3 regions of the Alkalihalobacillus phoenicis genome follow, and region 3 is predicted to be linked to each of the others. Evidence: riboswitches for the same ligand, from Rfam matches in the RefSeq annotation. Region 3 holds a riboswitch; each other region holds the start of a gene.
The links. Region 3 has a riboswitch for S-adenosylmethionine ahead of mtnK (S-methyl-5-thioribose kinase). Riboswitches for the same ligand answer to the same signal wherever they lie in the genome.

Region 1 (7,579 bases), 130 kb from region 3:
TTTAATTGTTTGATCATCGAAATTAATTGAAACGAAGTCATATCATAAACGGAGGTTGCTCCAGGAAAGTCACCTATTTTGGTCGGATCACCAGTTATCGCTAATAGGTCTTGAATACCTAAAGCATGTAAACCCATTAAATGTGATTGCAACCCTATTAAGTTCCGGTCTCGACAAGTCACATGGACGAGTGGTCTCGTTGTATATTGAGCTTTCATTAAGGAACCTAAAGCCATATTATCAACACGAGGAGAGGCTAACGAATTATCAGCCAATGTCACTGCATCAACACCTGCATCAGTTAATGCCTTTGCCCCTTTCATAAACTTCTCAATCGACAGACGTTTTGGTGGGTCTAATTCTACGATGATTGATGAACGTTTTTTGACAATATCAGGCAATGTTTCTCTCGTTGGACGTGCATGGTTTTGTCTCGAATCAACTTTTAAAATGGATTTGACCTTTTTTTCGTTCACTGGTTTATTCAATTTAGCTACTTCGGCAAATGCTTTAATTTGCTCTGGAGTAGTCCCGCAGCACCCGCCAATTAAACGCACACCTTGTTCAATAAACTTCTCACCCATATCGGCGAAATAATCTGAATTCGATTGATAATAATAGCGCCCATCACGGAAATCTGGTAAACTCGCGTTCGGATAAACAGCTAAATAAGCACCTTTTGGTAAAGAAACCGTCTCGATCGATTTTAACATATGAAACGGACCCATCCTGCAGTTTAACCCAACAACATTTGCACCTGCTTCAATTAATTGCTGAAAAGCTTTTTCTAGTGGAACCCCTCCTTGCATCACCCCGACCTCGCCTAAAGAAACATTGACAACAAGTACTTGATCGGTTAACTTTCTCGCAAGCTGAGTGGCCATTAATGCTTCCTCAAGGTCATAAAACGTCTCAAGTAATAATCCATCAACCCCCTCTTTTAGAAGCTCTGTCATTTGTTCAAAAAAGGCGGATTTAATTTCTGCTAACGTCCATTCCTCATTTTTATAACGACGTATTCCTCCTACTGTGCCGAGCACATAAATCTCATCACTCGCTACTTCGCTCGCAATCTGGACACCTGCTTTATTCAATGCTCGCACTTTATCTTCTAATCCGTATTTTTCTAACTTCAATCGATTGGCCGCATACGTATTCGTTTGAATCACATTCGCTCCAGCCGCAATATAAGCTTGGTGTACAGCCTCAATTTTTTCAGGATGTAACAAATTAATCTCTTCAAAACATTGATCAATTCCTTGTTCATAGAGGATAGTTCCCATCGCTCCGTCACCAACAAGAAGATTGTTTTGTAATTTCTCAATTAAATTCAAACTCTCTCCCCCTCTTCTAACTTAAGAACAGCCTCAAATGCTTGCTCTAGATCAAATATTAAATCTTCTACTTTTTCAATCCCAACTGAAAAACGTAATAATCGATTACACACACCATTTGCGATTCGAATCTCCTCTGGAATATCCATATGAGTTTGTGTCGCCGGATACGTCATCAAACTCTCAACTCCACCAAGACTTTCTGCAAAGGAAACGAGCTTTAATTGCTGTAAAAATGGATTGACCATTTCCTCTTCTAAAATTCGAAAGGAGAGCATTCCACCTTTACCAGGGTACAAAACATCTGTGACAGCTTGATGATTTTCTAAAAAACTAACGATTGCTTTTGCATTTTCTTCATGTCTTTCCATTCTTAAAGCTAATGTTTTCATGCCACGAATCAATAACCAAGAATCGAATGCAGGTAAAATTCCGCCGATCCCATTATGATAGTAAAAAATTTTCTCACAAAGCTCTTCCCCTTTAGCAGCGATAAGACCGGCAATCAAATCATTATGTCCACCTAAATATTTAGAAGCACTATGAATGACGATATCAGCCCCTTCCACTAACGGTTGCTGCAAAAGTGGTGTATAAAAGGTGTTATCGACAATTAATAAGAGGTCGTATTTTTTAGCAAGTGTGGCCAACTCAGAAATAGATGCTTCCTGCATGAGTGGATTGGTTGGCGTTTCGATAAAGATCGCCTTCGTTTTTTCTGTAATGACTGATTCCACTTCTCTAATATTTCTCGGATCAGCATAGGCAAAAGAGATTCCCCATTTGCGCCAGCCTTGCTCAAACAGTCGATATGTACCGCCATATAAATCCTTCGCAGCGACAATTTCATCACCTTGTTCAAAAATGGAGAAAACGGTTTGAATGGCTACCATTCCAGAACTACATGCAAAACCGCGATCCCCTTCTTCTAAAGTCGCAATTGCATTCTCAACCACTTCTCGCGTTGGATTACCCGTTCTCGCATAATCATACCCCGTCGACTCACCAATTCCTGTATGACGATAAGCTGTTGACAGATAAATCGGTGTGTTAATCGTCCCTGTTCGGTCATCTAATCGGTTGCCAATCTGTGCTAAAGTAGTTTCTAAATTTTTATTTTTTGTCATCTATGTTTCCCCCACTCTATTATTGTCATTGGATGTCTTTAGCAAATATAATGAAAACACCTTCTTCCAATTAAGAAGAAGGTGTGATAAAAAATAAAATCGACGAACTCCTCCTTATCTTTCAAGCATCATGCTTGATGGATTTAGCACCTGACCCATTTCGGCTGGTTGCTGAGACTTCTTCGGGCCATTCCCTCCATCTCTCTTGATAAGAAACTCCATATTCAAATTTTCATTTTTTGTATTGAACTAAAATTACAATAATTCAAACATTTTTGCAAGTGTTTTTTATTTTTCTGGTGTCGCATCAATATGAAGGCTTGACTCATTTCCACATACACATCGTTTAAAACCCGTTTCATATTGCCCTTTTTCTGTTCTCTTTCCTCTTAAAATAAATTTTTCACCACATTGAAAACAACGAATCGTCACTAAATAACGAATATCTTCCAGAAAGAACACCCCTTCCCTTAGCGATCTAATTGGTTCGCTAATTTAACTTTATGTAGGGCAAACCACCATAACAAAATCATAAAAGGTATAATCGCGATTAAAAAATACATACTGACTAAATTAAGAATAAGATCATAAAGACTATGAAGAGCGACTGGCACTAAGAGGGCCATTAATAAATAAGACCCTTTGTTCTCGCTTTCCATTTTAGACTTCCCCAGATAATAGCCCATAATAACACCAAAGAGAGAATGACTCGTAACAGGTAATAATGCTCTTCCAAGAGCCGTTTCAACACCATAAGCTAAAAGGTAAAAAACATTTTCTACCGAAGCAAAACCAAGTGAAATCGCTACCCCAAAAATAATCCCATCATAATGTCGTTTAAATTTCGCATGCTGATAAACGATAAAAAATAATAAAAACCACTTAAAAAATTCTTCAAAAAACCCATATAAAATCACAGATTTTGATATAGGATCCGTAAAAAAACCTTCCACTACAAATGCATATTGCAAAACCATAACTGGAAAAACTAAAATGGCTCCTATAACAAATGAACGTAAAACCAATCCATTAATATCTTGAGAATATTGATGGCGTAAGTAAAAATAGGATAAGAGTGCCATTCCAGGTGCAATTGCCGCTGTTAGAACTGCAAACAATATAGGTCCGACCCTTCTCTCAAATTTACATCAACTTTGAAAAATAAAACGTTAGGAACAAGCTTCAATACACGTTATAATATAATCGTAACATGAGCTGAAATGAATGAACAGAGGTGAGCTTAAATGAAAAAAATCTTAATCATACATACAGGTGGAACGATTGCTATGCAAGAAGATGATAGTGGTGCTGTTACCCCATTTGATTCTAATCCATTATATTCCACTATTGAATCGCTAACAAGTATTGCCGATATTGAAAATGATGACTATTTAAACATCCCATCTCCTCATATGACGCCATCTTTAATGCTTGAACTGGCAAATCGTATCAAAAAGCGAGTAAGAGACGAACATTTTACAGGAGTCGTAGTCACACATGGGACAGACACTTTAGAGGAAACAGCTTATTTATTAGACTTGCTTTTAAATTGGGAAATTCCAGTCATCGTCACCGGTGCAATGCGTTCGAGTAATGAATTAGGTTCAGATGGTCCACATAATCTGATTGCAGCCGTCAAAACAGCCGCTAGCGAACAAGCCATTAATAAAGGCGTACTAGTTGTTTTCAATGACGAGATTCATACAGCCAAAAACGTCACAAAAACCCATTCTAGTAATATAGCGACCTTTCAAAGCCCACAATATGGACCTATTGGCATCATTACAAAACAAACCGTCAGCTTCCACCATACTTTATCACAACGAGAAAGCTACAATGTGGAGAGACTTACCAAAAAAGTTATTCTGATGAAAACGTATGCGGGAATGCAAGCAAATATCATTGACGCCATAACTCAATCCGGAATTGATGGACTTGTCATTGAGGCATTTGGCCAAGGCAACGTCCCACCAGCCATCGTTCCTGCACTAAAAGATACGATCGACCGTGGCATTCCAGTTATTCTCGTATCCCGTTGTTATAGTGGCATTGTTCAAGATGTTTATGGTTATGAAGGTGGCGGCAAACGTTTAAAAGAACTAGGTGTCCTCTTTACGAACGGATTAAACGGCCAAAAGGCTCGTTTAAAATTAATGGTCGCACTAGAATTAACAAGTAATCAAACAGAATTGCAAAATCTGTTTTTAAAATGAGAAAGCTCGTATTTAAGCCTCGACGATATCAAAATCGTCGAGGCTGTTTTTTATTAAATTGAATACTATAATTCCTTAGCTAAAATGGACTGAACGATGTTGTCCCCATGGAAACGACCATTTTCAATAAAAATTTCATTTGCGTTATTTCCTGCTGCTATAACACCTGCAATATATAATCCTTCAACATTCGTTTCCATTGTCTCTACATCAAATTGCGGCCTTCCACTCTCGTCATCCACCACGACCCCAACATGTTTCAAAAATGCATGGTCTGGATGATATCCAGTCATCGCAAACACAAAATCAGCTTTTGCTCGTTTTATTTCACCTTCAACCGAATAAATCACTTCTTCTTTTGTTATTTCGACGACTTCTGCTCCAAAGTGATGGGCAATCATTTCATTTCTAACAAGTGCATCATATTCAGGTAATATCCACGGTTTGACACTAGAAGAATATTCAAGTCCACGATATAAAACCGTCACATTGGCACCCGCTTTTTCTAATTCAAGTGTCGCATCTACCGCTGAGTTTTTACCACCAATAACGACGACATCCTTGCCAAAGAAAGGATGAGCTTCCTTGAAATAATGAAAAACATGTGCCGAGTTTTCACCCGGAACATGTAAATAGTTAGGTGAATCATAATATCCAGTCGCAATGATGACATATGCTGCTTCGTATTGATCTTTTTCCGTCACGATTTTAAAAGAATGACCTATTTTATCAACCGATTTCACTTTTTCAAAAGAATGAATCCGTAGTTTTTTTCTTCTAACGACATCACGGTAATATGATAAGGCTTGATTTCTTTTTGGTTTTCGCTCTTCGGTTACAAAGGCGACATCTCCAATTTCTAAGCGTTCACTCGTACTAAAAAACATCTGGTGTGTTGGAAAACGATAGATCGTATTGACAATGTTTTCTTTTTCAATAATGAGTGGGTCAAAGCCTGCTTCTTGACAGGAAATAGCGGCGGCAAGCCCACATGGTCCAGCTCCTATAATAATGATTTTTTCCCTTTTCATTTACCCCACTCCATTTCGTTACCACACAATCACAAGAGCTTCCTTCACCATTCTCTAAAGCCCCTGTATTGCCATTTATTTCTCTAAAGATAACGTGACTAACTTTTCAATCATATCATCATAACTTAAGCCGATTTCTTTTGCTGCATCGGGATAAAGGCTAGTCGGCGTCATTCCTGGTAATGTATTCACTTCTAAAATAACTGGTTCGCCTTGGTCTGGAATGATAAAATCAACTCGTGAATAAATATCACACCCTAATACTTGATGAGCAAGAACGGCGTGTTTTTGAACATACTCTGTTTGTTCAGCAGAAATTCTGGCTGGAATAATATGTTCACTCATACCAACTGCATATTTTGCTTCATAGTCATAATGTTTATTTTTTGACACGATTTCTACGACTGGTAATGCTTTTTCAGCGCCTTTATTACCAAGTACAGCAACGGTTACTTCAATACCTTTAATAAATTCTTCCAGCAAAATCGTTTCATCTAATTGAAAAGCTTCCTTAATGCCATTTTTAAGCGTTTCTTCATCTTCAGCAATCGTAATTCCAATCGTTGAGCCTTCTTGATTCGGTTTAACAACGACTGGGTAATCTAATTCACAAATAAAGACCTCTTCTTTAAAGCTATGTTTAAACAATACTTGCTCTTTAGCGATTTTTGTACCTGCCCGATTAAAAAAGAGCTTCGATTTTGCTTTATCAATCGCTAAAGCCGAACCTTGCACACCTGAACCAACATATGGAATTTTTAGCATATCTAATAGGGCTTGAACTTTTCCGTCTTCACCATACCGGCCGTGTAAACCAATATAGACAATATCGACGTCTAACTGAATAATTTCTTCTAATTCGTTTGGATTAAAGTCGATTCCAACCACTTCATGTCCTTTATTTTTTAAAGCCGCAATAATTCCTTTACCTGATGAAAGCGATACTTCACGCTCTGCTGAAACTCCTCCATATAACACCGCAATTTTCATAGATGTCTCATCTCCTATTTATATATGTACATTAGTTTATTCGCCCACATGTTTTCTGGTCACTTGATACAAACCGCATCATTATTTTAACAGAAAGGAGGCAATAAGAAAAAGAAAACTCACCAAGCGGCAAGCCTTTTTCATATAGAGTAGAGGTGATAGCTTCTTTTCCGCTCTCTATTTAACCATTACTAATAACTCAACTTTCGCATCGAGAAAATCCGTTCAACGAGTTGGCAGAGCGAAAGGGAAGCTCTTAAACAAATGCCCTTGACACGTTTAAAAAGCGAGAACGCACTATCACACCAAACGGATAAACTGTGCATCTAGAAAAAATATACAATGTACAATGCGCTTCGGCTGTCGCTCCCAAACAGACACTCTGCGTCCTTGCCGAGAACCTCATGAGCCTCCTCAGCACGCTTGCGGGGTCTCATTGGACGGTTTATTCCTGCGGGAGTCTCCGTGTCTGTTTGTCCGCTAGATCATGGAATCGAATCTAGGTTCAGTTTTCTCATTGAATAAAAAAATAGTCCTTACTTCAAAGTACAGTAGCTTGAGAATGATTTTTCTCCTTCCATGACTAATTCCGTTACAGTTGTAAACAAATCAGTGTTGATGCTCTGTACATTAGCTAGATGATCGAGCTTGTTTATCCTGTCTTTTCATGACTACAGACTTAGGAAAAAATAGGTGGCAACTCCCTATTTAGTTTCATAACCAACAAAGTGAAGAAGAAGGTCCTTCTGCGTTAAAAATAGCTGATTGAGAATGGCCATATCATCAAGCATCTCCACGACACTTAGCGGACAAAACCATACGGAGACTCCCGCGGGAATAAACCGTGGAGCGAGACCCCGCAAGGCTTGCCGAGGAGGCTCGCC
Region 2 (7,579 bases), 1.0 Mb from region 3:
GGACGCTATAATGGGCTTGTAGAAAGCTTAGGTGGCCCGTCTACACCAGGAATTGGCTTTGCCTTTAGTATCGAGCGTTTAATTATGGCATTAAAAGGCCAAAACAAAGTACCAGAAGTAGCCCAAAAGCTTGATTGTTATCTTGTCACATTAGGTGATAAGGCAAAGCTAAAATCAGTTGAACTGTTAGAACAATTACGAGCTGCTGGTATTAAAGTGGATAAGGATTATTTAGATAAAAAGATGAAGGCACAATTTAAAGCGGCTGACCGTTTGCAAGCAGCTTTCACCGCTGTACTTGGGGATGATGAATTAGCTAATAACATCATTAATGTGAAAAATATGGAAACCGGCGCTCAAGAACAAGTAGAATTAGACAAACTAACTTTATATATAGAGAAACATATTCAGGGAGGAAAATAGAGATGACTGTACGCACACATAGTGGCACTATTGATGAAACAAAAGTAGGAGAGAAGGTTTTACTTAGAGGCTGGGTTCAAAAACGTCGTGACTTAGGGCAGGTAGTTTTCCTTGATATTCGCGATTGTTCTGGACTCGTTCAAGTTGTATTCAGTCAAGAAATTAACAGTGAGGCACTTGCGATTGCTGAACGTGCTCGTAATGAATATGTACTTGAAGTGGAAGGAACTGTTGTTGCGAGAAATGAAAATACGATTAATGAAAAGATTGCAACAGGCAAAATTGAAGTGCATGCACAAAGTGTTCAAATTTTAAATGCATCAAAATCACTACCATTTCAAATTGAAGCAAACACAGACGCTTCTGAGGACATCCGTTTAAAATATCGTTACCTTGACCTACGTCGTCCAGACATGCAAGAAACATTTAAACTACGTCACCAAACGACAAAATTGATTCGTAACTTTTTAGATGAACAAACATTTATGGAAATCGAAACACCGATGCTGACTAAAAGCACACCTGAAGGAGCTCGTGACTATTTAGTTCCTAGTCGTGTTCATCCTGGTGAGTTTTACGCATTGCCACAATCACCGCAAATTTTTAAACAGCTATTAATGGTGTCCGGTTTTGAGCGTTATTATCAAATTGTTCGCTGTTTCCGTGACGAGGATTTACGTGCAGACCGTCAGCCAGAATTTACACAAATTGATATTGAAACTTCATTTATGGATAAAGAAGAATTGCTAGCGATAACAGAAACAATGATGGCGAAAGTCATGAAAGAAGTGAAAGGTTTGGACGTGACGTTACCATTCCCTCGTTTAACGTATGACGATGCAATGAATCGTTATGGATTAGATAAACCAGACACGCGCTTTGGGATGGAGTTAATTGATTTAACAGAAGCATTAAAGGACACGGAATTTAAAGTGTTTAAATCTGCTTTAACAACTGGTGGAACGGTTAAAGGACTTAATCTTGAAGGTGGAGCGGATAAGTTTTCGCGTAAAGAAATTGATGCTTTAACGGACTTTGTTAAACAATATGGAGCAAAAGGTCTTGCTTGGTTAAAAGTAGAAGAAGAAGGATTAAAAGGACCAATTGCTAAATTCTTTACGGATGAACAGACTTCAGCATTAATGGAAACGATGAATGCGAAAGTCGGCGATTTATTATTTTTTGGGGCAGATAAAAAACAAGTTGTGTTCGATAGTTTAGGTGCACTTCGTTTAAAATTTGGTAAGCAGTTTAACTTAATTGATGAATCAAAATACAACTTCCTATGGGTAGTCGACTTCCCACTTGTTGAATTTGATGAAGATGCGAAACGTTTTGTTGCACTTCACCATCCGTTCACAAGCCCGAAAAAAGAAGACATGGAATTGCTTGCGACAGACCCAGCAAATGTCCGTGCCGATGCTTATGATTTAGTATTGAATGGTTATGAGTTAGGTGGAGGTTCACAACGTATTTATCAACGTGATGTCCAAGAAAAAATGTTTAATGCTCTTGGGTTTACACCAGAAGGGGCAAAAGAAGAGTTCGGATTCTTATTAGAAGCGTTTGAATATGGAACACCTCCACATGGTGGAATTGCTCTTGGGTTAGACCGATTTGTTATGCTGCTTGCAGGGCGTCATAATTTACGTGATACGATTGCCTTCCCGAAAACAGCTAGTGCAAGTGACTTATTAACAAATGCTCCAAGTCATGTAAGTCTTGAGCAGTTACTTGATCTAAATTTATCTGTGATTGCGAAAAAAACGGAAAAGGTACTTTAGGGAAAAATTGGATTGACAAACTAAATTCTTTTCCTTTATAATCGTAATAACTTTAAAACGACAATTAAACTTATCTAGAGTGGCGGAGGGGACTGACCCGAAGAAGCCCGGCAACCTATTTGCGTGCCAAGCAAATAAAGGTGCTACATTCAGCAGGATGCTAGTCATTCTGAAAGATAAGAAAAGGCCAAAAAAACCTTTCCTTATTGGAAAGGTTTTTTTACTTATTAAGCGAGTATTTGTGAGAGAGGGGCCAGGAAGATGAAAATAGGGTTAATTGGTTTTGGCACAGTAGGAAAAGGAGTTGCAGACCGAATTGAGGCGACAAGAGAACAACTACAAGCAAAATTTGGTCAGGAGATTACAATCGAAGGAATTTTGATTAAAAATAGAAATCAGTACGTAGAGAATGAACATGCCACAGTGATAACAAATGATTGGACTGAATTTTGCCAAAAATGTGATTATGACATTATTTTTGAAGCGATTGGTGGACTTGAACCGGCCTTCTCCTATACGGAATATTTTTTAGAAAAAGGGACACCTGTGATTACCGCGAATAAACAACTTGTAGCTGAATACGGGGAACTTTTAGAAGATATTGCGACACGAAATCAGACTTATTACGGTTATGAAGCCGCTGTTGCAGGAGGAATTCCAATTATTAATGTGATAAAAGGATTACTAACAACGACACTTGTCACAAAAGTGAGTGGAATCTTGAACGGGACAACGAATTATATTTTGACAGAAATGAAAGAAAAAGGCTTGTCCTTTGCAGAGGCACTAAAGGCGGCTCAAGAGCTTGGTTACGCTGAAAGTGACCCGACCGATGATATAGAAGGGTATGATGCTTCATATAAAATTCGAATTTTAGCAAAATGTTGTTTCGGGTTTTGGATCAACCGTGAGAATGTGACAAGAAGAGGAATGGATGAGATGAAAGATTGGCAAATAGAATTAGCGGAACGGCTTGGTTTAACATTAAAAATAGTCGGGGAAGCAACGTTGTTTTCGGGTGAAATAAAGGCCGAAGTAGCTCCTGTTTTTTTTACAGAAGAAGAGGCGTTTTCAAAAATTTCTGGGGTGACTAACGCAGTTAAAGTACAAGGGCCAACAATTGGGGAATTAACCTTTACTGGACCAGGTGCTGGAAAGGAAGCCACGGCAAATAGCATGATTGAGGATTTTCTTTTTCATACCGATTTTCGAGGACATAGAAGCGGCTGGAATGGCTCTCCTGTATTAGAGGTTAGAGAAGATAGTACATCACTTGTTTTTAATTCTAATCCGACTGACCTTCAAATCGAGGAGTTACTCCATCCAGAAGCTAAAATTATTTACAGAGAAAAAAGTCCAGATGGAGAGACAGTTATCGTGACAGGGCAACCTGAATTCAAACATGAGTCGGTTCAGGTGATCAAAATAGAAGGCTCACTTGATAATATTCATATGAATCGCTCACTCGAACTCAGCCGTCTCACTTCTTAATTTTTTAAATACATCAATAAATAAATGAGGTTCTGAACGAATATGGAAGGTCCGTACACCTTGTGTTGTGTGTAAATATAAATAACCGATCGCCTTCTCTTCTTTTAATCGGTAGGAAATATCTAAAATCGATTTAATCGGAAATCGTTCATTTTTTGCGATAATGGAGTCCTTATTTATCAGGAGATCAAAGGAGGTTTCAACGATTTTTTTTTCGATTAAACCAATCTCTTGTTTAATTTGAATACATCGTTGCTTGGCTAGTGGTTCCATCTCTTCATTCACTTCCTTAGAATTAAAATAGGTTGAATCTTCCTTGTTTTGCTAATAATACTGTACCATAGCAAAAGCAAGTGTTCCAAATAGGATAATAGTTTGAATATTAAAAAAATCATTGAATGAATGGAGCTTGCGCTGTATAATAAGCATTAAGAAACAGAAATCCTGTGATGTTCGTTATCTTTAAACGTTTTGAGCCAACGTTTTTTGATCGGGAGCATATATGTTGCTTTTTGGATTACAAGCCTAAACGATTAGGACTTAAGAAGAAAAGCACAGGGCACCCACCTGCTGGAGCAGGTTCAAAGCTTTAGTTGAATACGGCATACACGGGATTTCTGTCCTACATAATGATGATAGAGATATAAGCTATCTTTTTTGGGAGGAATAGTACCAAAATGGGATAGTTTTTTTGTTTGCGGATTGTTGGGCAAGTCTTGAAAGTCTCGAAATATGAACAAGCACAAGAAGTTACATAGCTTCATGTGCTTTTTTAATTGGTGAAAAATGGAGCTGGAATTATTCGCTGGCATTTTTATGTCTCTTTTGGACGAGCTATTAATTTTTGTGCCTTATCCATTTTGAATAAAATAGTTCCAAACACCATTTTGTTTCTTTTTAACGACTTGATCGTTATTCTCTAAATAATCTAAGTGCCCAATGATTTCAGACATTACGAGTGAAAACTGGGAGGAGTAGCGGTGCTCATACATCTCTAAGGCAAGGGCATTTCCGGTGTTCACTCCTACTTTTATATATTCTAATAATCTATTTGCTTTTTGGTCGATTCCAGTGATACGTTGCCTAATAAGGTCATGCGGGTTCGTAATTATTGAGCCATGACCAGAGTAAACCTTTTTTAAAGGCAACTGCAAACATTTTTCTAAAGAATGTTTATGCTCGACAAGCGTCAGTATCTTCTCTCCGTCTAAATTAGGCTCAACAATCGCATTACTCGATATATGCTCAATTAATAAATCTCCTCCAAATAATACTTCCTCATCCCTTTTATAAAAAGCGACTTGATCCGGAGAGTGTCCAGGAAAATCAATAACTTCAAACCCTTCATATTGATCTGGCATCCGAGTTAAATCTGCTTGAATGGCATTTGCTTGGTTTTTGACAAGGGACTCTTTTAAATAGCTCACTTGGTTTTCTCCAGCTAAACCACAACCCATTTCTTGATAAAGTTCTTTAAAGAATTGAATACGGCGTTGCAAAAAACGAGGCTCTCTTTTTAATCTTGGAAAAGCTTCAGGATGAACATAAATAGGAATGGCATTCGTTTTAGCAATATAATTAACCAACCCAACATGATCGATATGGTGATGGGTTAAAAGAATAGCTGTTAGATCGTTCAATGAAAAGCCATACTGATGTAAATTCTTTTCAAAATGTTCAACAAAACTGGGAGCATTAAAGCCTGCATCAATAAGTAAGAGTGAACGTTCTGTTTTCACAAGGTAGAAATTAATCGATTTTAAATTGGATGGATGTTTTATTTCAATTGGAAAAATTTGATATTTTTTCATTGTACCTCCTTTTTTTTAGCGGGTAATTCATTATGTAATAAACACGAAAATTTATTATTCGTAATGATTCAAAATAGGAAAAATACAGAAAATACTTATCTTTTATAGTAAAGGACAACTTAATAAAAATCAATTTAAGAAATAAATGTTTTATTTTTGCAACGAAAGTTTAAAAAAGCTATTGAAATTCAGAATGTTTAGATATATTATAAAATTCAGATACAGAACTTTAATCAAGACTTGATTTTTGAAAGCGTATTCATGAAAAGGGAGGATTTTAATAATGAAAAAGTCACCGATTTTATTTGTCACAATGTTTCTTTTGGTATTCTTTCTAATGGCCTGTGGTAATAGTGCAATTCAAAGTACTGGTTCTTCGAATGAACAGCCAAGTAATAATGGTTCAAATGAAGAAACGGATGAGCAAGAAGTTGTTAAGATTGGAAGTATTTTACCTTTCTCGGGTGTCTACGCTTCGCTTGGAAAGGATTTATCTGATGGAATGAAACTGTATTTTGATGAAGTAGATTGGGAAGCTGCGGGTGTGAAGATTGAAATGATTGAGGAGGACACGGAAGCAGATCCTCAAGTAGCTTTAAGAAGGCTACGAAAATTAATGGATCAAGATCAGATTGATATATTGACAGGTGCGGTTAGTACAGCAGTCGCTTATGCGGTCCGTGATGAAGTAGATTCAAATCAGTTACCATATTTGGCTTCTCATGCGGGGGGGAATGATTTAACAAGAGCTCAAAGAAGTGATTATATTTGGCGCTCTTCGTTTTCCTCATGGCAAATAGGTCATTCAATGGGGGCATGGGCTTACGAGAATATTGGTGAAAAGATTTATATGGCTGCTGCGGATTATGCATTTGGGCGCGAAGTATCGGCTGCATTTAAAGAGGCTTATGAAGCGGCCGGGGGTGAAATCGTTGGTGAAGTGTATCCGCCACTAGGGAATAATGATTATGCCTCTTATTTAACAACGATTGGTTCAGCGGAAGCAGATGGAGTTTATGGATTTTTTGCAGGAAGTGATGCGGTGCGATTTGTTCAACAATATGAACAATACGGTTTAAAGGAACGTTTTCCTTTAATTGGTTCAGGTTGGCTTGTTGCTGAAGATTTACGAGAGTCGATTGGAATGGCAGCTGAAGGGGCTTTTGTCTCTACTTTTTGGGACTACAATTTAGAAACAGCAGAAAACCAAGAGTTTGTGACAGCTTATGAAGAAGCTTATGACCGTCGACCAACCATTGAATCATTAGAAGGCTATGATGCAGCAAGGATCATTGTTGAAGCTATAACGGCTCTTGATGGTGATGTAAAAGATCCAGACAAAATCGTTGAGGCAATTTCAGAAGTTGAATTTGTTAGCCCACGAGGACCAATCAAGTTTGATCAGGACACTCATCACATTATTCAAAACCTTTATATTACGGAAACAGTAGTCGAGGGCGACAGAACAGAAAATAAAATATTGGAAACCGTGGAGTCTGTCCAAGATCCGGGGGAATAAGTGTTCAAAATGGTAGTATCGGTGGGGGCGAGTCTTGCCCCCAGCTAGTAAATGCTTGATCAATAGATAGAGAGGGGTATTGATGTGGATATTATCGGAGCACAGTTAGTGAATGGATTATCATACGGACTGTTGTTATTTATTATTACTTGTGGACTTTCCTTGGTTTTTGGAATATTAGGGGTTTTGAATTTAGCACATGGATCCTTGTATATGTTTGGTGCTTATATCGCTTATTCCTTAACCGCAACCTTTTCGCAAAGTTTTTGGTTGGCACTCATTATCGCCCCTCTAATTGTTGCTTTAATTGCATTGGTCGTGGAACGAGTTTTACTGCGCCCAACGTATCAACTCGGTCACCTGTCTCAAGTATTGCTTACGTTTGGTTTAGCGTATGTTTTCCATGATATCGCCTCTATTATATGGGGATCGAATGTCTTAACGATTGTTGTACCGGAAGTTTTTTCTGGTTCAATCTCGTTGTTTAATCAGGTTTTTCCAGTTTATCGTTTAGTCGTTATTCTTGTCGGAATATTAATCGCTGCTATTTT
Region 3 (7,579 bases):
GTTCTTCCCGTTAGATTAACCGCATAAAGGGGACGATGACCAGTTGCTGCAGCCGCTTCCGTTATGGCCGCCAATCCGACTGGAACTCTTTCGACTAATGGTGTTAACTCATTTTCAAATAAAATCTCATCATCTTTAACAAAATCAACTCCTCCAAGAGCTTGGACGAGCATTTGTTCATGTAAAGAATCTAAGGAACGACCTATGGCCGCTTTAAAAATACTCATTAAAAGAGGACGATTTTGAACATCAACAATTTCACGAACACCTTCAATCCCATATCTCGGACCGGGAAAATAGGTTTTTAATTCAGGTGAAAAATCTAAATCGATTAATTTGACTTGACCATCTAATGAAAGTTTGCCAAAAGTTGTTGTTAATATAGCTGGTAAATCGGCACTGAAGTTCGCACTAGGATAAGTTATCGTAATAAGACCCTTATTATCGGGTAACTCCTTCACTCGTTCAACATAACCTTTATGAGCCTTTAATTGCTCTTTTTCAACACTCGGTAAGTTCGTCCAAGAGCCAACGGTTAACCCTAATGCAATTCCTTCTGCTTTTTTCTCTAGCTGTTCCTTTGTTCCATTTATTAGGTATGTCGCTGTTACATGACTCATTTAACATTTCCCTCTCTCTTATTCTCCTAATTCGAGCTTCTTTAAGTCGCAAATCATTCAAAAAACCTCTCCATATATATAGGGAGAGGTGAATCGTACATTCACTCTCTCATCTATCAATCTAATGACTGTAAGAATTAGCACCGTGTTTGTTATAAACCGGTTGCCGGGTTTCATAGGGCTCATCCCTCCACCTGCTCTTGATAAGAGATATTTGATTATCTGACCATTTTAGTCTGAAATATAAATTCCTTGTTCTATATAATGCCAGTAGCCCCACCAAATTGTCAATCTTTTTTTAATATTATTTTTTATTCAAAAATTTATTTTTTTGCCTTCGTTTATCATTTACTATTCTTATCAAGTTAACTTAGTAAGTGACCAAGCTCTGGTGTTCAACTTAGACCTTTTTATGTGTAAAAAAGAACTTGACGTTATCTATCTAAATCGATTATAGTTATTTTTAAGAATTCTTTTCTATATCTTTTGAAAATTCAATAAAATCACTCTTATCCTGAGTAGGTAGAGGGAATTGGCCCGATGACACCGCAGCAACCGACCTTATTGGCACGGTGCTACATCCAACAGACATTGTCTGGTAGATAAGAGAGGCGAATGTCTCACACCTATTCACCTCTTTCTGTCAATCAGAAAGAGGTTTTTATTATTTATTAAAGGAGCAATGCGTAATGACCGTTCAAACGAAAAAACAATATGAAGAATTAAATACGGAAACAGCCGTGTCTTATTTAATCAATCTTGGTCTTATTAAAACGGATGAAGAGACAGTTGTTTCCGAAATCGGAGACGGAAATTTAAACTATGTTTTCCATATTATCAGTCAAACAATAGGACGTTCATTTATTATCAAGCAGGCCCTCCCATACGCAAAAGTTGTTGGAGAAAGTTGGCCACTTACACTTGACCGTGCACGAATTGAAGCATCAGCCTTAAAAGAAGCCGCAAAAGTCGTACCCGAATTAGTTCCAACAGTCTTTCATACCGATGAAGAGTTAGCGCTGACCGTAATGGAGGATTTAAGTGAATTAACGATTTTAAGAACAGGATTAATTCAAGGAAATAAATATCCCCTTGTAGCCCAACATATTGGTACATACTTAGCACATACCCTTTTTACAACTTCAACATTTGGTTTAAATCAACAAGAAACGAAAAAATTTGCCGTTACTTATTCGAATCCTGAGTTATGTAAAATAACAGAAGATCTTGTATTCACTGACCCTTATTTCGATAGCGAAACGAATAATTTTGAGGAACATTTAGCACCTCAAGTGCATGAGCTATGGCAAGATAAAGAATTAAAAAAAGAAGTCGCAAAATTAAAATATCTTTTCTTAACAAAGTCTGAAACCTTAATCCATGGCGATTTACATACAGGGAGTATTTTTGTATCTGAAACAGAAACGAAAGTCATCGATCCTGAGTTTTCCTTCTATGGTCCGTTCGGTTTTGATATCGCCGCCTTTTTAGCCAATCTAATCATGAATTATATCGCTCAAGAAGGTCATCAAAAAGATCCTGAAAAGAAAGAAGATTTACAAAACTATTTACTTGATACAATCGAGAAAACATGGGATATTTTTTCTAATGAGTTTAAAAAGCTTTGGTTAGAAACATCCATTGAACCTTTTTCAAAATTAGAAGGTTATGTCGATGACGTATTAGCCGATATTTGGCAAGATACACTTGGTTTTACTGGTTGCAAAATGATTCGCCGGATGATCGGTTTAGCTCATGTCCATGATGTAGATAGCATCGAATCCGCCGAAATTCGTTTACGTGTACAAACAAGTATCATTGACCTTGGTCGTAAACTCATAGTAGAGAGAAAACAAATTGAGGGAGCTTTAAAACTTGTCTCAAATGTGGAGGGAGCCTACCAATGACCGTACAATCCGTTGAATGGAAAAATGATTCCATCGTCATTCTTGATCAGCAGCAACTTCCTCATGAAATCGTTTATGAACACTTAACAACGATTGAACATGTATGGGAGAGCATTACCTATTTAAAAGTAAGAGGAGCACCTGCGATAGGCATCGTCGCTGCTTTTGGATTAGCTTTATGGGCCCGTTCCAAACAATCCAATCAACTTGAACTCTTTTTAGATGAATTTGAAAAACAAAGAGACTATTTGGCAAGCAGCAGGCCAACAGCAGTCAATCTTTTTTGGGCGATTGATCGTATGGTTAAAACAGTAAAAAAAGCTCATAGTGTTGTAGAAGCAAAAGATTTAGCCGTTGCAGAAGCGATTGCGATTCAAAAAGAAGATGCAGAAACATGCCGAAGTATCGGTGAAAATGGTTTATCGTTACTAAAAAATGGCGATACCGTGATGACAATCTGTAATGCAGGAGCTATTGCCACGGCAAAATATGGCACAGCCCTTGCTCCGTTTTATTTAGCAAAGGAACAAAATTTGACATTAAAAGCATTTGCTTGTGAAACAAGGCCCGTCTTACAAGGCTCTCGTTTAACGGCTTGGGAATTGCAGCAACTAGGTGTTGATGTGACCCTCATTACGGATAGTATGGCCGCCCATACATTAAAAACGAAGGAAATCAATGCCGTAATCGTAGGGGCAGACCGAATTGCGGCAAACGGAGATACTGCGAACAAAATTGGAACATATGGTTTAGCATTACTCGCAAAAGCTCATGACATTCCTTTTTACGTCGCCGCACCTTTTTCGACCATCGATCTTGAAACATTAACTGGTGATGATATCCCAATTGAAGAAAGAGCCGCTGAGGAAATTACTCACCTCCAAGGAAAAGCAATTGCTCCAGCTGCTACTCAAGTATTTAATCCGGCCTTTGATGTCACACCATCAGAATTAATTACCGGGATTATTACCGAATATGGCGTCGTCAGAGGAGATTATCAAACGGAACTAACGAACTTATATTCCAGTGAGATTGAGACGATAAAAGTTTAATAAACTTGTAAATGAAGTGACGATACTAGCGTAACATCCCATAGTATCGCCACTTTTTTTCGTATACAGCACTTATTTATGTGACGCGCCCTTCTTTTTCTATCCATATTTCGTGTCGTCTATTATGCTTTATGACGTGCTCCCTCCCTCCTCTCTCATATTTCGCGTCGTATTTCATGGTTTGCGACGTGCTCCCTCTCTCCCTTCTCATATTCCGTGTCGTATATTATGCTTTATGACGTGCTCCCTCCCTCCTCTCTCATATTTCGTGTCGTATATTATGCTTTATGACGTGCTCCCTCCCTCCTTTCACATATTCCACGTCGTATCTCATGCTTTACGACTCGCTCCCTCTCTCCTTCTACATATTCCGCGTCGTATATCATGCTTTATGACGTGCTCCCTGCCTCCTCTCTCATATCCGGTGTCGTATACCGCGTTTTACGATTCACTCCTCATATCCAAGCTTTCCGATCAAAAAACGATAAGAAGATAAATCTCTTCTTACCGTTTATACAAATATGCTTAATCTTCTTATATTCCCTACCTTAGCATACCAACATAGATGCCATTATTTGAACCTGGTATTTCAATAGCCCCTACAGCTTTTTTATAAAATTCAACGGGCCCAGCTCCACCAATAATAGCATAAGCATAGCCCATCCGCTTCATTTCATCTAGACTTTGAATAAGCAATTGCAAACCAATCCCTCGTCCCCGTTCTGATTCCGCGACACCGGTTGGTCCAAAAAAATTTAAAGTTGTTACATTAAAACAAGCAAATCCAATAATATTTTGTCCCTCTACCGCGATAAAGCAAGAAGACGGAGTTTGAGATAACGCAACATCGACCTCACTTGCCCATTGTTCTGAGAAATTGGTCCTGACCCAATCCATGACAATATGTTTTTCAGGGGGTAATGGTTTACGAATCTTCCAGGTTTGGCTGTTTGATTGTTCAAGCTTTGGTAATGAATAAAGTGGAACTAATAAATCTCCCATTTTCGCCTCCAAATTTATGCATCGTAATTCACAACGTACAATTGTAAATTCGTATTATAATAACCTTCACTAAATTCAGTCACTTCACCATTTTCATCCATTGAATATCTTAATCTTTTTAATAATGGAGTATCGATAACAATTTCCAATAATTCAGCAATATGAGGTGATGATTGGCAGACGGCAAATTCATCTCGGAATTTATCTAAAACAAGCTCATGCTCAGCTAATAATTCATAAAGGGATTGATCGTTTAAATCATCCTCATCAAAGTCTGCTAACTCAATCGATAAAAAGTGAGTGAAATGAATATATGGCGTATTATTTAAATAATATAATCGCTCTACTCTTACACATTCTTTACCAAATAGTCGATATGGTTCTGAACCCATTTCATTTTGAACAATTTCTGATTTTAAAACCTTTTTCTTTATTTTATGCCCTTTTTCAACTAAAACCTCCGTAAAACGTTTCCCTTTTGAAAGTTTTGAGGCAGAAGTGTTACGAATAACCTTAGTTCCTTTTCCACTCTTTTTTTCTAAATATCCTTCTTGTACAAGTTCTTTAATCGCATTTCGTACCGTAATTTTACTTACATCAAACTCTTCTTCTAATTGAATTTCTGAAGGGATATTCTCGCCAATTGGGTATACACCATGTAAAATACGATCCTTAATCACATTCCTAATTTGTAAATATAACGGTCCTTTTTTTCTACTAATATTCATTTCTTCTCTACCTTTCTACATCGCCCACCGATTCTGACATGATTTGAAAAATATCATATTCAGAAGACATCGGCGTATCACCAACTATTGAATGTGCAATCATCCCTGCTGTAGTTGCAAAAGCAACGGTCTTATCTGGTGAAAAACCTTTATAATATCCGTGGATAATCCCACTCGTAAAGGCGTCGCCACTTCCAATTCTGTCATGAACAGCAAACGTTAATGTTTTGGAAAAAGACATCGATTGCTCTAAGTACATAAACCCAGTCAAGGAGTGGTTATTATCTCCATGTATCTCTCGATGCGTACCTGCAATTAATTCAATGTCATACAGAGCGGCCACTTTTGGTATTAATTCACATAGTTGTTCTTTCCGTTCGGAGTGATTTGTTTCCATTCCTAAAATGGAGATAGCATCTCTTTCATTCATCATAACAAGATCCGCTAAAGAAAGCATCTTTTCATAGTATCTTTTTGCCTTTTTATATCCATTTTCACCCCATAATGAAGCTCGGTAATTGCAATCAAAGATAACTTTTCCCCCCGCATTTTTCATAGCCGTTGCTAAAAGGATAACTTGTTCTCTAACTTGTTCATTCATGGCTAATGTAATCCCACAAAAATGAAGCACGTCGACTTCGTTTACAATGTTCTCAAAATCATAATCTTCCATTCTTCCTTTGTTGAACGAACTATCAAGTCGATTTGTATAAGTAACACGACTTGGTCGTACTCCAAAGCCTTTTTCTAAAAAGTAGATTCCTAGATAGTCTCCCCCTCTGACGACATATTGAGTTTGAATACCAAGTTTTTGGATAGAGGACTTAGCGGCTTCGCCAACTGCATTCAAAGGCAATTTCGAAACAAGGAAACCATGATGCCCAAAATTAGTTAAAGCTGATACAACATTAACTCCAGTACCGGAGAAAGACATTTCTAAATGGTTAGCTTGTTTTAACAGTTGCAGATCCGGTGTTTGCAAGCGCATCATCACTTCACCAAAAGCCGCTACTTTAATCATGCTCGGCAACCACCCTTTTAGTTATCTCTAACAATTTCTTCACATCTTCCACATTCGTTTTTCCTGTGTTTGGATCAATAATAGAAGAATACACATGTGGAATGACTTTTTCTACTTTCTCTTCTAAAGCAATTGATAAAATCTCTTCATAATTATTTAAATCAATTCCTCCCGTTGGTTCAAGGTATAATCTTTCTTTGGCACATGCTTTTGCAACGGCCCGAAATTCTTCCTTAGTAGACAATCCTTTCATCGGGAAATATTTTAATGCCTGGCCACCCATATCTTTCACTAGTGCAATCGCTGCTTCAACAGGAACGATCGCCTTCTCGCTTGCTGCCGCACTATGAAGTCCCGTCGATATATTCACATACCCAACTTTTCCCGTTGGTGAAACAAGGCTATTGATCCAACTCTGTTCACATAGATTAGCAGATGTTATACCTACCGCAGAAAAAACTTGATTAATATGGCTTCCCCCATACTGTTTGACTATTTCAGCGACAACAGCTGCTTGACGATTATCACCCGCTCCTAAGCCAATTGAAACCGCATCATCAATGGCCTCCCCATATTTTTTCATGTCAATAACCGCTTCTTCAATCGTTGGATAGTTTTTGGAAAGCACCCCTACCACGACAAATCCAGCTGCAGCATCAAAAACTTCTTTCGCATTTTCAATATTATTCGCTAGTACATTTAGGGCTACACGCTCTTTATAAAATCGTTTCTTTATTTTCACACTTATTTCCCCCTAAAATCTCACTCAATCGCTCTACTAAAACAGCCACATCATTTTCTTGAAAGGAGCGTGGATCTAAATCAAAAAAACCTTGTTTCGCTCCATAATCACGGGTGTAAATGGCTACTTCTCCATTTTTTAATTGATCGACGACTTCAACTGCTGTTAAATCACTTTCCTCAGAATTTACTTTTACTCTCGCTCTATAAATCGCTCTCCCCGCTTCATCTTGTACGATGCTTACAGATACACCAGTTAATTTGCTTAGAGCTAATAACGGTTGCAAACTTTCTTTTTCTTCATTGCTACTGTCTGTTTTATTTTTATACTCACTTAACGCTTGTAATAAACCAAAGATAGACTCCTTGCCAACCTTCATACTTCTTCCAATACCAGACATTTGAATTTGGACCCACTTTATAAACTCTTTCTTTCCCGCAACAATACCAGACGTCGGACCTTCTATAGCTTTTGATCCACTAAAAATCGCAATGTCTGCACAACGAA

Region 1: linked by a shared signal. The riboswitch ahead of AA0017_RS07250 (methionine biosynthesis PLP-dependent protein) and the one ahead of mtnK (S-methyl-5-thioribose kinase) in region 3 are both predicted to bind S-adenosylmethionine.
Region 2: linked by a shared signal. The riboswitch ahead of AA0017_RS11640 (homoserine dehydrogenase) and the one ahead of mtnK (S-methyl-5-thioribose kinase) in region 3 are both predicted to bind S-adenosylmethionine.

What each region holds. Positions count from the first base shown of each region.
Region 1 is NZ_CP154853.1:1,516,442-1,524,020, reverse strand. It holds gene AA0017_RS07255 (bifunctional homocysteine S-methyltransferase/methylenetetrahydrofolate reductase) at 1-1,334, opposite strand, end outside; gene AA0017_RS07250 (methionine biosynthesis PLP-dependent protein) at 1,331-2,461, opposite strand; SAM riboswitch class I at 2,573-2,676, opposite strand; gene AA0017_RS07245 (hypothetical protein) at 2,750-2,923, opposite strand; gene prsW (glutamic-type intramembrane protease PrsW) at 2,932-3,579, opposite strand; gene AA0017_RS07235 (asparaginase) at 3,706-4,674, shown strand; gene AA0017_RS07230 (YpdA family putative bacillithiol disulfide reductase) at 4,740-5,705, opposite strand; gene AA0017_RS07225 (D-alanine--D-alanine ligase) at 5,781-6,695, opposite strand.
Region 2 is NZ_CP154853.1:2,417,234-2,424,812, reverse strand. It holds gene hisS (histidine--tRNA ligase) at 1-423, shown strand, start outside; gene aspS (aspartate--tRNA ligase) at 426-2,207, shown strand; SAM riboswitch class I at 2,275-2,390, shown strand; gene AA0017_RS11640 (homoserine dehydrogenase) at 2,469-3,698, shown strand; gene AA0017_RS11635 (hypothetical protein) at 3,669-3,971, opposite strand; RNA gene ssrS (6S RNA) at 4,137-4,317, shown strand; gene AA0017_RS11625 (MBL fold metallo-hydrolase) at 4,550-5,509, opposite strand; gene AA0017_RS11620 (ABC transporter substrate-binding protein) at 5,793-7,028, shown strand; gene AA0017_RS11615 (branched-chain amino acid ABC transporter permease) at 7,113-7,579, shown strand, end outside.
Region 3 is NZ_CP154853.1:1,382,171-1,389,749, reverse strand. It holds gene AA0017_RS06580 (2,3-diketo-5-methylthiopentyl-1-phosphate enolase) at 1-620, opposite strand, end outside; SAM riboswitch class I at 727-830, opposite strand; SAM riboswitch class I at 1,127-1,229, shown strand; gene mtnK (S-methyl-5-thioribose kinase) at 1,310-2,527, shown strand; gene mtnA (S-methyl-5-thioribose-1-phosphate isomerase) at 2,524-3,579, shown strand; gene AA0017_RS06565 (GNAT family N-acetyltransferase) at 4,123-4,581, opposite strand; gene AA0017_RS06560 (GntR family transcriptional regulator) at 4,596-5,309, opposite strand; gene AA0017_RS06555 (sugar kinase) at 5,317-6,330, opposite strand; gene dagF (2-dehydro-3-deoxy-phosphogluconate aldolase) at 6,323-7,072, opposite strand; gene AA0017_RS06545 (DgaE family pyridoxal phosphate-dependent ammonia lyase) at 7,047-7,579, opposite strand, start outside.